Regions from separate parts of the Bacteroides clarus genome, predicted to be linked through region 2. Evidence: riboswitches for the same ligand, from Rfam matches in the RefSeq annotation. Region 2 holds a riboswitch; the other holds the start of a gene.
The links. Region 2 has a riboswitch for thiamine pyrophosphate ahead of I2F54_RS15075 (TonB-dependent receptor). Riboswitches for the same ligand answer to the same signal wherever they lie in the genome.
Positions count from the first base shown of each region.

Region 1: it holds a riboswitch for thiamine pyrophosphate, as region 2 does, so the genes downstream of both, thiS (sulfur carrier protein ThiS) here and I2F54_RS15075 (TonB-dependent receptor) in region 2, are expected to answer to the same signal.

Region 1 covers NZ_JADNLF010000003.1:120,014-128,275, reverse strand. Annotated here, with positions in the region: gene thiH (2-iminoacetate synthase ThiH) at 1-820, opposite strand, end outside; gene thiC (phosphomethylpyrimidine synthase ThiC) at 839-2,524, opposite strand; gene I2F54_RS04595 (thiazole synthase) at 2,545-3,321, opposite strand; gene I2F54_RS04590 (thiamine phosphate synthase) at 3,329-3,976, opposite strand; gene thiS (sulfur carrier protein ThiS) at 3,981-4,178, opposite strand; TPP riboswitch at 4,245-4,335, opposite strand; gene fabD (ACP S-malonyltransferase) at 4,491-5,378, opposite strand; gene I2F54_RS04575 (NUDIX hydrolase) at 5,775-6,506, shown strand; gene I2F54_RS04570 (xylulokinase) at 6,545-8,032, shown strand; gene xylA (xylose isomerase) at 8,082-8,262, shown strand, end outside.
Region 2 covers NZ_JADNLF010000016.1:72,290-80,551, forward strand. Annotated here, with positions in the region: gene I2F54_RS15060 (DMT family transporter) at 1-353, shown strand, start outside; gene I2F54_RS15065 (thiamine diphosphokinase) at 280-915, opposite strand; gene pnuC (nicotinamide riboside transporter PnuC) at 947-1,564, opposite strand; gene I2F54_RS15075 (TonB-dependent receptor) at 1,573-3,807, opposite strand; TPP riboswitch at 3,843-3,939, opposite strand; gene I2F54_RS15080 (mechanosensitive ion channel family protein) at 4,063-4,914, shown strand; gene I2F54_RS15085 (hypothetical protein) at 5,007-5,255, opposite strand; gene I2F54_RS15090 (hypothetical protein) at 5,387-5,929, shown strand; tRNA gene I2F54_RS15095 (tRNA-Lys) at 6,121-6,196, opposite strand; gene I2F54_RS15100 (AI-2E family transporter) at 6,297-7,406, opposite strand; gene I2F54_RS15105 (thymidine kinase) at 7,426-8,031, opposite strand; gene I2F54_RS15110 (hypothetical protein) at 8,141-8,262, shown strand, end outside.

The DNA.
Region 1 (8,262 bases), on a different contig from region 2:
TCACGTTGGGTTGGAAACCACCGTTTTCCGAGGGACGCATGCGCGGGAAGTTGACGCTATACTTTGTTTTCCAGTAATGTTTCTGGAGATAGCGCAAGTGGTATGCCATCATGCAAATATCGGTTCTCCACTCTTTCTCCAAACCGATAAGCACTCCCATACCGATGGAATGTACGCCCGCCTGTCCCATACGGTCAAAACCGTTGACACGCCATTCGAATTTGGACTTCATGCCGCGCGGGTGATAGATGTTATAGTTTGCTTTATGGTAGGTTTCCTGAAAGCAGATAACGCCGTTCATGCCATGCTCTTTCAGCTCGGCATACTCTTCGGCTTTCAGGGGCATTACCTCAATCTTCAGGTTACTGAAATAAGGCTTTGCCAAATCGAGTGCGCGGGCGATATAGGGAACGCCGGCTTTGGCGGGGTTTTCACCCGTAACCAGCAACAGGTTCTCAAAGGGAGCGAGCTTTTTGATAGCCTTGTATTCGTTCACAATTTCCTCTTCCGTCAATATGGTGCGGGGCATGGGATTACTGATATGGAAGCCGCAGTACACGCAGGAGTTGGTACAGGAGTTCGTAATATACAACGGCACAAACATGGAAATCGTTTTGCCGAAACGTTCCTCCGTATACTTTTTGCTTAAACGCGCCATCGTTTCCAGATAGGGGACGGCGGCCGGTGAGATGAGTGCCATAAAGTCCTCTACGTCACAATGTTCTTTGGAAAGAGCACGACGTACGTCCGCATCTGTTTTGGAGTGGATGCGGTCGGTCGTCTCTTCCCAGGATATTTTTTCTAATTCGTCTGAAAACATATAATTCTTTTTATTGAATCACTCTTTTTTCTTTAATTCTCTTGACAACCGCATCGCGCAGAAATTCGGCCCGCACATGGTGCAGTATTCTCCGTCGATATGGTGTCCCGCCCGGAAATAGGTCTGTGCGCGTTCCGGGTCGAGCGAAAGGTCGAACTGGTCTTTCCAGCGGAACTCGTAACGTGCCTTGCTCAAGGCGTTGTCGCGTACTTGCGCGCCGGGATGCCCTTTGGCAAGGTCGGCGGCATGGGCGGCTATCTTATAGGTAATGACACCTACGCGTACATCTTCTTTGTCGGGCAATGCAAGGTGCTCTTTCGGAGTAACGTAGCACAGCATTGCCGTACCCAGCCAACCTATTTGCGCCGCACCGATGGCAGAAGTGATATGGTCGTACCCCGGAGCAATATCCGTAACCAGCGGGCCGAGCGTGTAGAACGGCGCATTGTGGCACTTCTCTATCTGACGTTCCATATTCTCCTTAATCTTGTGCATGGGCACGTGTCCGGGGCCTTCGATGAAAGCCTGTACATTCTTGTCCCAGGCACGGAGCACAAGCTCGCCCATGGTATCGAGTTCGGCAAACTGCGCTTCGTCATTGGCATCGTACGTAGAACCGGGACGCAGGCCGTCGCCCAAGGAAACGGCTACATCGTATTGCGCCAATATATCGCAGATGTCATCGAAATGCTCGTACAGAAAGCTCTCCCGGTCGTGTACCAAGCACCATTTGCTCATGATGCTTCCGCCGCGGCTTACGATACCGCACAGACGTTTATCCGCCAGGTGTACGTTGTGGCGGCGGATACCCGCGTGTATGGTGAAGTAGTCCACGCCTTGCTCGCATTGTTCAATCAAGGTATCCCGATAGAGTTCCCAAGTGAGCTCCTCTACTTTGCCGTTCACCTTTTCCAATGCCTGATAGATGGGCACCGTGCCTACGGGAACCGGGCAGTTTCGGATAATCCATTCGCGCGTTTCGTGGATGTTTTCTCCGGTAGATAAATCCATTAAAGTGTCACCGCCCCATTTGCAGCTCCAAAGTGCTTTTTCCACTTCTTCGTCGATGCTTGAAGTGGTGGCGGAGTTACCGATGTTCGTATTGATTTTCACAAGGAAGTTACGGCCGATAATCATCGGTTCGGCTTCGGGATGATTGATATTGGCGGGAAGCAAAGCACGCCCTTCCGCTATTTCTTGGCGGACGAATTCGGGAGTGATATGCGTTTCTATTCCTAATTCGGCGCAATTCATGTTCTCGCGAATCGCCACATATTCCATTTCGGGAGTGATGATGCCTTGCTTGGCATAATACATCTGCGTGCAGCATTTGCCTTGTTTGGCGCGATAGGGTAATGAGATATGCTCAAAGCGCAGGTGGTCGAGCGACTTGTCGTCACGGCGCATACGGCCGTATTCCGAAGTAATTTCCGGCAACTGCTCCACATCGTCACGACGCAAAATCCAGGGCTCGCGCAGACGGGGCAATCCTTTTTTAAGGTCAATCTCTATATCGGGGTCGCTGAACGGACCGCTGGTGTCGTAAATGTAAATGTCCGGATTGGGAGTAATGACTTTTTCTTCTCCGACAAAAGTCGTACTGGGTACTTGCTCTACTTTGCGCATAGCCACGCGCAGTTCCGGATATATGTTTCCCGACAGGTATACCTTTTCCGAACGGGGAAATTTAATTCTTGGTTTCATAGCTTATTTAATAATGTGTTTTATTCATTGAGAAAGGCTGTAAGGGGAGAACTGGCCTCGGCCACAAAGTTATCGGCCTGCAATCCTAAACCGGCTTCATAAGCCATGCGTCCTGCTTCTACGGCTTGTTTGAAAGCCTCTGCCATGGCTACGGGATTGCCCGCTACGGCAATGGCCGTGTTGACCAGACAGGCGGAAGCGCCCATTTCCATTGCTTCGGCGGCATGGCTGGGAGCACCGATGCCGGCATCTACCACCACAGGTATGGTGGCCTGTTCGATGATAATCCGCAGGAAGTCGCGGGTCTGCAATCCTTTATTCGTACCGATAGGCGCACCCAGCGGCATGACGGTGGCGGCTCCGGCTTCTTCCAGACGTTTACAAAGCGTAGGGTCTGCCTGACAATAGGGAAGAACTATAAAGCCTAACTTTACCAGCTCTTCCGTAGCTTTCAGGGTTTCGGTGGAGTCGGGAAGAAGATAGCGCGGATCGGGGTGGATTTCCAGTTTCAGCCAGTTGGTTCCGAATGCTTCGCGTGCCATTTGCGCGGCAAATACGGCTTCTTCGGCGTTGCGCACGCCGGAAGTGTTGGGCAGAAGCTGGATATGGGGATGACGGATATGCTTCAGCATATCATCTTCTTTATTCTCCAGCTCTATACGTTTCATGGCCACCGTCACCATTTCCGTGCCGGATGCCAGAATGGACTGCTCCATGATTTCATTGGAATTGAACTTTCCCGTTCCCAAAAACAGGCGGGAGTTGAATTCACGTCCCGCAATGATTAATTTCTCCATATCTTATTTATTTGTTAGTTCGGTGATTGTCTGTTTGATTGATTGCCGTAAGTATTCTCCGCATTTCTTCCACCGGATTATCCGCCCGCAGCACGGTACCCGAAAGGGCAATGCCCGTAACTCCTGTCTGTATGACAGACGGAATATCTGCGAAGGTAATTCCGCCGATAGCGACGATAGGCAGGTTGATGTTCTCCGTGCGCATTTGACGGATAATCTCTTTATATCCTTCCAAACCCAGAATAGGACTGAGCTTTTGTTTGGTGGTGGTATATCTGAACGGTCCGCAGCCGATGTAATTTACTCCGTCGAGCCAATGCTTCTTTACATCTTCGTATGTGTTGGCCGTACCGCCTATGATATATTCGTCTCCGAGTATGCGCCGCGCTTCGGCAACGGGCATATCATTCTTGCCGAGATGTACGCCGTCAGCACGAATTTCCCTGACCAGTTCCACATGGTCGTCGATAATGAATATTGCGCCGCAATCATTGCATAATTTTCGTATTTCCGTCGCTATGGGCAGTATCTCCTCTTTTCCGGCATCTTTCATGCGCAGTTGTATCCATCGGCAACCGCCTTCCAAAGCCATACGGGCCGAGTCGAGGTAGGAATACTTTTCGGTGTAATGTGTAATGAACTGAAGTGATTTCATAGGCTTATCCGCCGCAGGCAGCTTTTATTATAACGATAGATATTCCTTCGGACAGAGCATAATCCGTCCATTCCGCACGTGGAACCATGCGGTTATCGACAGCAACGGCGACGCCTTGCGCCGGCAGGGAAAGTTCATTTGTCAGTTGTAAAAGGGTAACGGCCTCGGTTTCCACTTCTTTGTTGTTGATTAATACTTTCATGTTTTGTTTCTGTTAAGTAAAACAATGGAAGTAAATACAAAGAAGTACCGTTAAGGTAAGTTCCAAAAAGAAAAAATATCCAATTCCTACGGCAGTACTAACTGCATCAGGTTCGAGGGTATAATCTCAGCCCGTCGGGGCACCCCTTTGTCTTTACGGTGGCAAAGGTAAAGGAAAATAAAATATAAAAAACAAAAGGAGAGGATTTTTTATCAAAGGGAAGCAAAATGAATAAAAAAGATGGGGATGTGCCAATCGAAATTTTGACACATCCCCACCGGAAGTAACTCCAAAAGGAATTTTTTTTATGGATTATGCAATGCCATGAGCCGTTGCACTGGCATCAATCTTCTTGATAAGCCCTTGCAGAACTGCACCCGGACCGCATTCCGTAAAGTCGGTAGCACCGTCGGCAACCATATTCTTGACTGTTTGAGTCCAGCGTACGGAAGCTGTCAGCTGAGCCACAAGATTCTTCTTGATTTCAGCCGGATCCGTATGAGGAAGAGCGTCTACATTCTGATAGACAGGGCATTTCGGAGTATGGATTTCAGTAGCGTTGATAGCTGCTTCCAATTCGACCTTGGCAGGATTCATCAGCGGAGAGTGGAATGCACCGCCTACCTTTAAAGGCAAAGCGCGCTTCGCTCCGGCGGCTTTCATCAGTTCGCAAGCCTTGTTGATGCCTTCAATGGAACCTGAGATTACGATTTGTCCCGGACAGTTGTAATTGGCAGCCACGCAAACCTCGCCTTCCGCACTTACCTGTGCGCAGATTTCTTCCACTTTTTCGTCCGGCAAAGCAATGATGGCGGCCATAGTGGAAGGCTGCGCTTCACAAGCTTTCTGCATTGCCATGGCACGGGCATATACAAGTTTCAGACCGTCTTCAAAGCTCAACGCGCCGGCGGCAACCAATGCGGAGAACTCACCGAGTGAGTGACCGGCAGTCATTTCCGGTTTGAAATCATCGCCCATACAAAGCGCGGAAATTACCGAATGAAGGAATACGGCAGGTTGCGTTACTTTGGTTTGGCGCAAATCTTCGTCCGTGCCGTTGAACATAATATCTGTAATACGATATCCGAGGATATCGTTTGCTTTTTCAAAAAGTTCTTTGGCTAAAGCCGAATTTTCGTACAAGTCTTTACCCATTCCTACGAACTGAGCACCTTGACCTGGAAATACAAATGCTTTCATATTTACTTATTTTTAGTGTTTAATTAAAAAAGTGGTGCAAAGGTATAGGTTTTTCTGATAACCACCGCACAAATGAACGTTTTTTGTGCAATGCACTATTTTTACATGTGGTTAGAATACAATATGTACCACCTTCAAAGGACAGGCAGGCAAACGGTAAAATCCTTATAAATTAAGCAGTTTACAGTTATTGTATATCTTACAATTACTTATGCCGGGTATCCGCTTAAATTACATATTGTATTTTATACGATAACACAATAAGTTCATATTGTAAAATGTATGATATGTATTTACCTGTAAAATAATGCTTTATAACATCATTAAAATATTCTTTTTTCTTTATTGCAAATTAGAAAAACCTCATTATATTTGCAGCCGTTAAACATAAATATTATGCAAAACATGGAACATAACATGCCGTTGGCCAACAATCATATTTCCGTAGATTGTGTAGTGATCGGTTTTGACGGAGAGCAATTGAAAGTTCTGCTGATTAAACGGGCGGGAGAGGAAGAAGGTGAAATCTTTCATGACATGAAACTTCCCGGCAGTTTGATTTATATGGACGAGGATTTGGATGAAGCTGCCCAACGGGTACTGAACGAATTGACAGGTCTCAAAAATGTAAATCTGATGCAGTTCAAGGCATTCGGTTCCAAAAACCGCACCAAAGACCCTAAGGATGTACATTGGCTGGAACGGGCCATGCAGTCCAAAGTGGAGCGTATCGTAACCATCGCATACCTCTCGCTGGTAAAGATAGACCGTGCGCTGAATCGTGATTTGGACGATTATATGGCAAGTTGGGTGGCTTTGCCGGACATCAAAGCGCTGGCATTCGACCATAACCTTATCATCAAAGAGGCTATGACCTACATCCGCCAATATATAGAGTTTAATCCATCGTCATTGTTTGATTTGCTGCCGCGTAAATTTACGGCATCCCAGCTTCGCACCTTATACGAATTATTGTACGGCAAACAGATTGATGTGCGCAATTTCCATAAAAAGATAGCCCTCATGGAATATGTGGTTCCCTTGGAAGAAAAACAACAAGGCGTAGCCCACCGCGCTGCACGGTATTATCGGTTTGACAAAAAGATATATAATAAGGTGAGACGATGAAAGCATAAATCATAAATTAAAAATCATAAATCTTCATCATGTATTTATTAGGTTATGACATCGGCAGCTCGTCCGTAAAAGCGAGTTTGGTAAACGCAGAAAGTGGCAAATGTGTCTCTTCTGCATTCTTTCCGAAAACAGAGGCGGAAATTATCGCCGTAAAACCGGGTTGGGCGGAACAAAATCCGGAAAACTGGTGGGAAAACTTAAAATTGGCTACGCAAGCCGTATTGGCAGATTCCCGTGTGGATGCGGCAGATATCAAAGCAATCGGTATCTCTTACCAGATGCATGGGCTGGTGTGCGTTGACAAAGACCAACATGTATTGCGCCCGGCAATCATCTGGTGTGATTCAAGAGCAGTGCCTTACGGACAAAAAGCTTTTGAAACGTTGGGAGAGGAAGTGTGCCTTTCTCATCTGTTGAACTCTCCGGGTAACTTCACGGCATCCAAACTTGCCTGGATAAAGGAAAACGAGCCTTCTGTCTATGAGAAGATATACAAGATTATGCTGCCCGGCGATTACATTGCCATGAAGTTGAGCGGTACAATCTGCACTACCGTATCAGGCTTGTCGGAAGGTATGTTCTGGGATTTCAAGAACAACCGGGTAGCGGACTTCCTGATGAAATATTATGGTTTTGACCATTCGCTGATAGCCGATATCAAACCTACTTTTTCCGAACAAGGACGTGTAAATGCTACGGCTGCGCAAGAATTGGGTTTGAAAGAGGGTACGCCAATTACATACCGTGCCGGTGACCAGCCTAATAACGCATTGTCACTGAATGTATTCAATCCCGGTGAAATTGCATCTACCGCAGGAACATCCGGAGTAGTGTACGGTGTGAACAGTGAAGTGAATTATGACCCGAAATCACGTGTCAACACCTTTGCGCACGTCAATCACACCGCAGAACAAACCCGTTTGGGAGTCCTCTTGTGCATCAATGGTACGGGTATTCTCAACTCGTGGGTGAAACGCACCGTTGCTCCCGAAGGTATTTCTTACAACGACATGAATATTCTTGCGGCTCAAGCTCCCATCGGCAGTGCAGGTATCAGTATCCTGCCTTTTGGAAACGGTGCAGAGCGTATGCTGGAAAACAAGGAGATAGGTTGTTCCGTTCAGGGTGTCAACTTTAACCAGCATGGCAAGCAGCACATTATCCGTGCCGCACAGGAAGGAATCGTATTCTCCTTTAAATATGGTATCGATATTATGGAGCAAATGGGTATTCCGGTACAAAAAATCCATGCGGGCAAGGCCAATATGTTCCTCAGTCCGCTGTTCCGCGAAACACTGGCCGGCGTAACGGGAGCGGTAATCGAACTTTATGATACCGACGGTTCGGTAGGTGCGGCCAAAGGCGCAGGTATAGGCGCGGGTATTTATAAAGACAATAACGAAGCTTTTGCAACATTGGAGAAACTGGAAATCATAGAGCCGAAGCAGTCCGACCGTCAGGCTTACGCAGATGCGTATGCACGTTGGAAACAATGTCTGGACATCAATATGAAATAGCAAACAGTTAAACAGTAAATATATTAATCCTTTAAAAACAATTAGAATTATGGCAACAAAAGAGTATTTTCCCGGTATAGGAAAAATTAAATTCGAAGGTAAAGAAAGTATGAATCCGATGGCATTCCGCTATTACGATGCAGAGAAAGTCATCATGGGTAAGAAAATGAAAGACTGGTTGAAGTTTGCCATGGCATGGTGGCACACACTCTGCGCAGAAGGCGGCGACC
Region 2 (8,262 bases):
GAATAATCGTTTCATCCGTGATGGGGTGGGATGCACCGATGTTTGCAGATGCCTGGAGAGGCGAGTGGCACTGGACGGCATGGGCGGTACTTGCATTTGTGCTTATTTTCCCTACTTATCTCAGCTATTTTCTGGTTCCTATCGGATTGAAGTACCTGAAGACTACCGTTGTCGCTATTTACAGTTATCTGATATTGGTAGTGACCACGGTTGTCTCCCTTGCTTTGGGACAAGACCGGTTCAGTTGGACGCAGGCCGTCGCCATTGCCATGATTTGTATCAGCGTGTACTTTGTGGAAGTGGCTGAGGGAAATTCAAAAAGACCAAATACTCCCCTTCAGCCTCAATCGTAAATTCTGTCCCGGTACATTCGTTGAGAGTGCCCTGCCACCAGTTGGTGAAGTCGCTGAGAGGATATACCAAACCAAGCCCATGCAGGTTGCGGGCATTGAAGTTGATGATGGATACTTGCTGCCCCGGCCGGCAGGCAAAGGTACGTGTGTCCCGGCAAGGGATAAAGACACCATGGTCTGTGTAGGTACGAACATCGGCTCCTGCACGCATATAGTCCATGAGCAGGCTGATGTTTCCCAAGGTGTGGTCTTCGCGTTTGCCGGTGGCGCCTACGATGGCTATCCGGCGTTTGCCCTGTGACAACAGATAGTTGACGGCTTTCGTCTGGTCGTTCGTATCTTGTTCGGAAATGCGGTGGAGCAGATATCCGTACTTCTTGCGATTCTCCTCGCTGATGGAGTCGCCGTCACCTATAATAAGATTGGGGATATGTCCGTTCCGGATATATTCGTCCGCGCCGCCGTCGCAGCAGATTACGTAGGGAGCGTCCGCCAATATTTGTAAAGGCGGGGCGGCGGCAGGGTATTCTCCGTTGGCTAAAATTACAGCATCCACTTTCATAGTCGATAATTGATAAATCGGAATTTATAAATCATAAATCAGCCTCTTGCTTCATCATCTTCTTCCATTTGAAGTAGCCAAAGATAGCGATTATTGTGTAAAGGCCGTATAGTGCGGCGGTAAAATCAAGTCCTTTATAGATGTACAGACCTGTGCTTACAGCGTCTACGCCTATCCATGCCCACCATTGCTCCACGTATTTGCGTGCCAGCATCCACATGCCGACAATGCTGAGCGCGGTGGTAAAGGAGTCAAGCCACGGAACATTGCTGTCTGTAAAGTTGATAAGTATCCAGGCAATGCCCGCAAGAGTGACGGCAAATACCGCAACGAGCGGTAGCAGATACCGCAGCGGCATGCGGGTGATGGGTAACTCCTGTTGCCGGTTTTCCGCTTCCGAGGCTTTTCTTTTCAGGATGGTACGCCGCAGGAATGCTCCGTACTTCCACATCGTCCAGCCGTATATGGCGGCTCCGAGATAGTAGATGTTGATGCCGAAATCCGCGTACAGACCCGCGTTGTAGTACACGAAGATGTAGATGGCAGGCATGATGATGCCCGCTATCCAAAGATAGATGCTTGCCCGATATTCCAGCCAGAGGTAGAGAAGTCCGACAAGTGTTCCGATAATTTCGAGTGTCTGCTCCATAATCAAGTTTAGAAACGCAAAGAGATATGTCCTAATACATTGGTACCGGCCTGCGCCGCATATCCTGCATAATTGTAGCGTACTTTCTGCCCGCCCTCGTAATAGAAACCGCTGCCTGCGTAGCCATTGTTTTCGTACTCTTCATTGAAGAGGTTGTAGACGGTACAGCCTATGGTTACCGACTTTATTTTGGGTAACGTAAACGTGTATGATAAGTTCAGGTTGCTGACGAAATAGGCATCCAGAATATGGTCTTTACAGTCCAGGTTGCTCATGTATTGCTTGCTGACGTATTGTGATTGCAAAGATGCTTCAAAGCCTTTGTAAGTATAGCCGAAGCGGTTGTTCAGCAGGAAGTCGGGAGAGAAGGCGATATGAGTGTCGCCCAGATAGGTGCTCCACTTTTCGCCCGCCGGGTCTTCGTTCTCGTAAAGGGTTTCGGTGAAGTTCTCTACGCGGTTACGGCTCAAAGTGGCGTTGATGTCCCATTGGAAGCCGCAAGGCAGCTTTAAGCCTGCCATCAGTTCGATACCCATGCGATAGCTGTCGGGCACATTGGCGGCTACGGCTTCACCGATTTCATTCAGTTCGCCGGTCAGCACCAACTGGTCTTTGTAATCCATGTAGTATAGGTTGGCACCGAATGTCAGCCATGAATCGGCAAAGGTGTAACCCAGCTCGTAGTCGAACAAACGCTCTGCTTTGGGATGCTCGGTGAACTTGCCGTCCGTATAGTTGTTGCGCGTCGGCTCTTTGTGGGCTACGCTGAACGAACCGTATATCCGGTTGTTACGGTTGAGCTGCCACGACAGTCCGGCTTTGGGATTGAAGAAGTCGAACTTCTCGTGAATGGCGAGTTGCTGCAAGCCGTCATTGGTAACGCTGTTCCACTTGTCGTTCTGTCCGTACATCTTATAAGAGATGTGGCGGTACTGCAAATCCGCATAGACATTGAGACCGTTGCACAACTCGTAGTCGGCTTTCAGGTAGAGGTTACCGTCATTCTTGGTGGCATTGTTGCGGTAGTAGTCTTTGTCGGGGTCGAGGTTGCCGATGTAGTTCTTCACCCACAACACTTTGCCGAAGTGGTCGCCGTCATAGCGGTTCAGCCCGCCGCCGAGGGATGCGTGAAGGCGGTCACCCTTATAATTAACGGAGAAGATACCGCCGCCGAAGCGGTTGTCCATTGCTTTTTTGCGGATAAGGTCGCTCTCGTTTACGGTTTCACCGTCGTGTTCGTACGGAAGCAGGCCGTATTCCACCAGCTCGCGCCCGTCTTTGTACTCTTGATAGTAGCCGTCTCCTTTGGTGTAGTGCAGACCTGCGTTTACATTCCAGGCGGAAGTGAAGTTGTGGTTGAAAAGCAGCTGATAATTCTTCTGTACGTAATTGTCAGTCTGGTCTTCGTAGAAGTGGTCTATGCCGTTGTCGTCGGTGTACATATACCCGCAGGAGTTGTAGCGGCGGCCGTATTTTTCCATTTCTTTTTTGCTGGCGTAATTCCAGGCATGGTAAGTGCGTTCTTTACCGCCGAACGTTATCAGTTTGACGGAGGTGTTGTCGTTGTAATACCCACCTTGCAGGTAGTAAGAGTTCAGCCCGACCGATGCGCGGTCGATGTATCCGTCCGAACTGATATTGGACAGGCGGGCGTCGAAAGACCAATGCTCGTTGATAAGTCCCGTACCCGCTTTTACCGTTTCTTTGTGCGTATTGAACGAGCCGTACGAACCGTTCAGCTCGGCATACGGTTTCAGCGAGAAGTCTCCGGTCTGCATGTTGATGCTGGCTCCGAAAGCTCCTGCGCCATTGGTGGAAGTTCCTGCACCGCGTTGTATCTGCATGTCTTTGACGGACGATGCGAAGTCGGGCAGGTTCACCCAGAATACATTATGGCTTTCGGCATCGTTGATGGGAATGCCGTTGGCGGTGACGTTAATGCGGGTTCCGTCTGTGCCGCGAACTCTTAACGTAGTGTAGCCGATACCCGCTCCGGCATCGCTGGTGGTGATGGCGGAAGGTGTCATGCTCAACAGATACGGCAAGTCCTGACCGAAGTTCTGCTTTTTAAGTTGTTCTTTGTTGATGTTGGTAAACGCCACCGGAGTGGTTCCTGTGGCACGTGTGGAGATAATCTCTACCTCCTGCAAGTCTATCACTCGCAGACTGTCTTTTTCCTTTGTCTGTGCACAGACATTCAGCGCTGCCATAAACAGACATGCCGCCATTGCATACTTTCTCATTTGCAATTTAAACTATTAAAGATGAATACAGAAAAGGGGAACTTTTCTTCTTTTCCCTCCGCCGGCACTACCCGGATCAGGTCAATGGGTATGTTCTCAGCCCGTCATATTAGGGCACCCCTTAGTTGAAATCGGGTGCAAAAGTATCTCTTTTGGCCGAAAGGTACAAATAATGTGAACGGAAAATAGATTTATTTGTTAATTTTGCATTCAGTAATTTATAAACTATAAATCATTATGTTATCATCTTTATTAATGGCGGTGTTTGCCGTCCAGGCTTCTGAAGAGGGCTTCAGCAAACTTCAGATTTTTATGCAGCAACTGATAGACTGGGGAGTGGGAGCCGGCGGCCGTATCATAGGGGCGGCTATCATCTTTGTGGTGGGACGTTTCCTTATTTCTTTCATCAAAAAGCTGGTGTCCAAACTTCTTGTGAAGCGGAATATCGATGCAAGTATTCAGAGCTTCGTCAAGAGCCTTGTGAACATACTGTTGACAATTCTGCTGATTATAGCCGTTATCGGTAAGTTGGGGGTCGAGACGACTTCGTTTGCCGCTTTGCTGGCGTCTGCCGGTGTGGCGATAGGTATGGCGCTGTCCGGTAATCTGCAGAATTTTGCCGGCGGACTTATCGTTTTGTTATTCCGTCCGTTCAAGGTGGGCGACTGGATTGAAAGTCAGGGTGTATCCGGTACGGTGCGCGAAATCCAGATATTCCATACTATCCTTACTACGTCCGACAATAAGGTGATTTATATTCCCAACGGCGCTTTAAGCAGTGGAACCGTGACTAATTACAGTCGGGAAGACACCCGTCGCGTGGAATGGATTATCGGTGTGGAGTACGGCGAGAATTACGACAAGGTGGAAAGTACCGTGCGCCGTGTACTTGCGGCAGACAGCCGCGTATTGGATACTCCGGAACCTTTTGTGGCCCTGCATGCTTTGGATGCCAGCAGCGTGAACCTCGTTATCCGTGTTTGGGTGAAGAGCAGTGATTACTGGGGAGTTTATTTTGATATGAACAAGACCATTTATACTGTATTCAACGAAGAAGGAATCGGTTTCCCGTTCCCGCAGTTGACGGTACATCAGGCAAAGGATTGATAAAGAATCCGAATACGGAAGAAATATGATACAAAAAGGAAGCTGCATTTTTTGATGCAGCTTCCTTTTTGTATCGATGTACATACATTGTTTTACATTTCGTATACTCCAAGTTCTTCTTCCACTTCTTCGCAAATATTTTGCTCAAGATGGAGCAAACGGTTTATTTCCCTTCGTTTGTCCAAGTCGGTGAAATAGCTCTCTACTACTGCATACAGATTGAATCCTGTTGTGGACCCTGCGGCCAGCTCCAATGACTCAACCAGCTGCTCTACTGCCCGGTGAATGCGTTTCTTGTCAATGAAATGCAATTCATTACTATGAATCAAGTTTTTTTCCATGATGGTTGCTTCTTTAAGTTAGTATGGTTATAACGTTCCGTCGGGTAAGTTAGTTCATGCGGAATGCGGTACGGGAGAATTTGTTATGTCGCTTTTATTTTTATATTTGCAGGAAAATACAAATTGAAGCGATGGGAACTCTGTTTATTAAAATATTACGCATTTTTGTTGTCTTGGTTGTGTTGTTTTCGGGCGCTATGGGATATGTGATTTCCGAGAAAACGTTGGCAGCCTGGTGGATACCCGTTGGCGTAGCATTGGCGGCGGGCATGCTGACGCTTCCTCTCTACCGGAAATGGATATGGCTGACGACCATGGAGAACAGAATTGTGAATGTGCTCTGCCATTTGGTGTGCGTAGGTTCCGTCTGCTATGTATTGTTCCTTGCCGGCAACTACCTGTCGGCGGATGCCGCTTCCGAGCATGAGGTAACAGTAACCGTACTCGATAAACGTATGGAGCAGCATGAAAAAAGGCGTAGGGTAGGAAAACACCGCTATGTGTCCGATGGCATGCGCTATGAATATTATCTGGAAGTTGCCTTTGATAATGGTAAGGTGGAGACATTGCATGTTTCTCGTGCCGTCTACCGGAAAGCACGGAAAGGGAAGCCGAAAGTGCTGTCTTTAATTCGGGGCGGATTTGGACTTCCGGTCATAAAGAAGGGAATATAGTAACGGACAAAGCTTTGTTAATGGCGGCTGGTTTTGTCCCGTGAGCTGAATAATTTCGTCTTGCGGGACGAAATAGATCCTCCCGCAGGATGAAATAATTTGGCTCGTGAGACGGATTTATTCGTTCCGTAGGACGGATTTGTTATCGGTATGTGATAAAAAAAGAGGAAGCCATGTGGTAGCTTCCTCTTTGGTGATCCGCTTGGGGCTCGAACCCAAGACCCCAACATTAAAAGTGTTGTGCTCTACCTGCTGAGCTAGCGAATCAATCCTTATTGCTGTTAAGCGGGTGCAAAGATAGGTACTTTTATTGAATATGCAAGGCTTGTGGCGAAAAAAGTTTGCATTATTCTTGCTGTTTGTTTTCTTATGTTTGATTATCAGATGGTTCTGTCTTATGAATATTTTCTCTGTTGATAATGAAACGTTGGTAATAGGAAAGCATTAACGTTGTAAGCGGGAGCGCGATAATCATTCCCAACATCCCCATTAATGAGCCCCATATAGAAAGTGACAATAGAATGATAGCGGGATTTAGTCCGGTAATTTTTCCCATGACGCGCGGTACGATGAATCCGTCTTGAATAGCTTGCACTACAATGAATACCGCCATGGCCGAGGCGATGATTATCCAGAAATTCCCACCCGTGTCGGACGCTTTGAGGATTGCCAGTATGATGGTAGGAACAAAACCTATGATTTGAAGATAAGGCACCATATTCAATGCTCCGATGAACAGCCCGAGACCTATGGCCAGCGGGAAGTCTATGATGAGGAAGCCTATACTGAATAAAATACCGACGCATAAAGCTACGAATGCTTGCCCGCGGAAGTATCTGTTCATACCTACTTTTACGTCGTTCAGTATGCCCACTACGAAAGAACGGTATTTCAGGGGTACGAGATGTGTCCAGCCTTCAGCGATACTTTCATAGTCCAATAAAATGAAGATGATGTATAGCAGGATGATGAATATAGTGAATACGCTGAATAATAGGTCGATGGAATCCGATAGTAAAGACCATAGACGGGGAACGGCTTCTTTGAGCGCATCCAGCAGGTTCTCTTTATTGAATAGTTCGGTTATGAATTTGACATCGATATTGTCCCGTAAGAATTCGGAAAGAGAGGTTGGCACATTGCTGTTGTATGTTCCGTGCGAAAAGTATTGAACCAATAAGGCCTGTACTCTGCCGCACTCCTGTATCATGGGGGGAACTAACAGATAGAAAGCTCCGGCACCTACAATCAGGAGCGCCAATAATGCGCAGAATATGGATACGATCCTGTTCTTTAACTTTAGCCTGTACTGGAAGAATGTGACCAGCGGATATATCAGATAGGCAATAAGCCAGGCGATAAAGAAAGGCAATAGAACGCTGCTTAAACGCTTCAGAAGCATCAATATGCCGATAATGATAACTCCTAAAATGACACCGCGGATAAAACTGTCGAATGTAATCTTTTTACGTTCCATAGACTTCTGTGTTAATTTACTAATCGCTTGCTGCTTGCCGGTCTTCCTTTATCGCTTGTAAATAGCACTCGCGGCACAAAGGCTCGTATTCGGCTGTTTCACCCAGCAGTACTTGCTTGTCGTTTTTCACGGTACGGTGGGAGAATGAGGCGAGTTGGCCGCATTTTACACAAATGGCATGTACTTTGGACACCTCGTCCGCAATGGCGCACAGTCCCGGCATGGGCCCGAAAGGGTTGCCGCGGAAGTCCATGTCCAGTCCGGCTACGATGACACGTATACCGTTGTTGGCAAGCTGGTTGCATACATCGATCAGACCCTCGTCAAAGAATTGCGCTTCATCAATGCCCACTACGTCTATCTCGGACGTGAATAACAGAATACTTGCCGATGAGTCTATCGGAGTGGAAGATATGGTGTGACTGTCGTGCGATACGACATCTGCTTCCGAGTAGCGCGTGTCTATTGCAGGTTTATATATTTCGACACGTTGTTTGGCGAACTTGGCACGTTTCAAACGGCGTATAAGCTCTTCAGTCTTGCCGGAGAACATAGAGCCGCATATCACTTCGATTCTCCCTCTGCGTTTGGTTTCCTGTATGTGGTCTTCCGAGAATAATACCATGTTTTTAAGTGTTATATTCAGTCGCAAAAGTAATGATTTTGTTTGCTTCCAGGTATTTTTTCATTATTTATTTCTACATTTGTACCATTAATACGGACGGGAGAAGGATATGCAAGCATTATTGAATGATATAGAACTGGATGTTCAGGAATTGAAATGTTTGATGCAGTCGATATCCGCCGATGCAAATCCTGTGTTGAAGATAGTTGCCAAAAGGAATATCCATCAAAT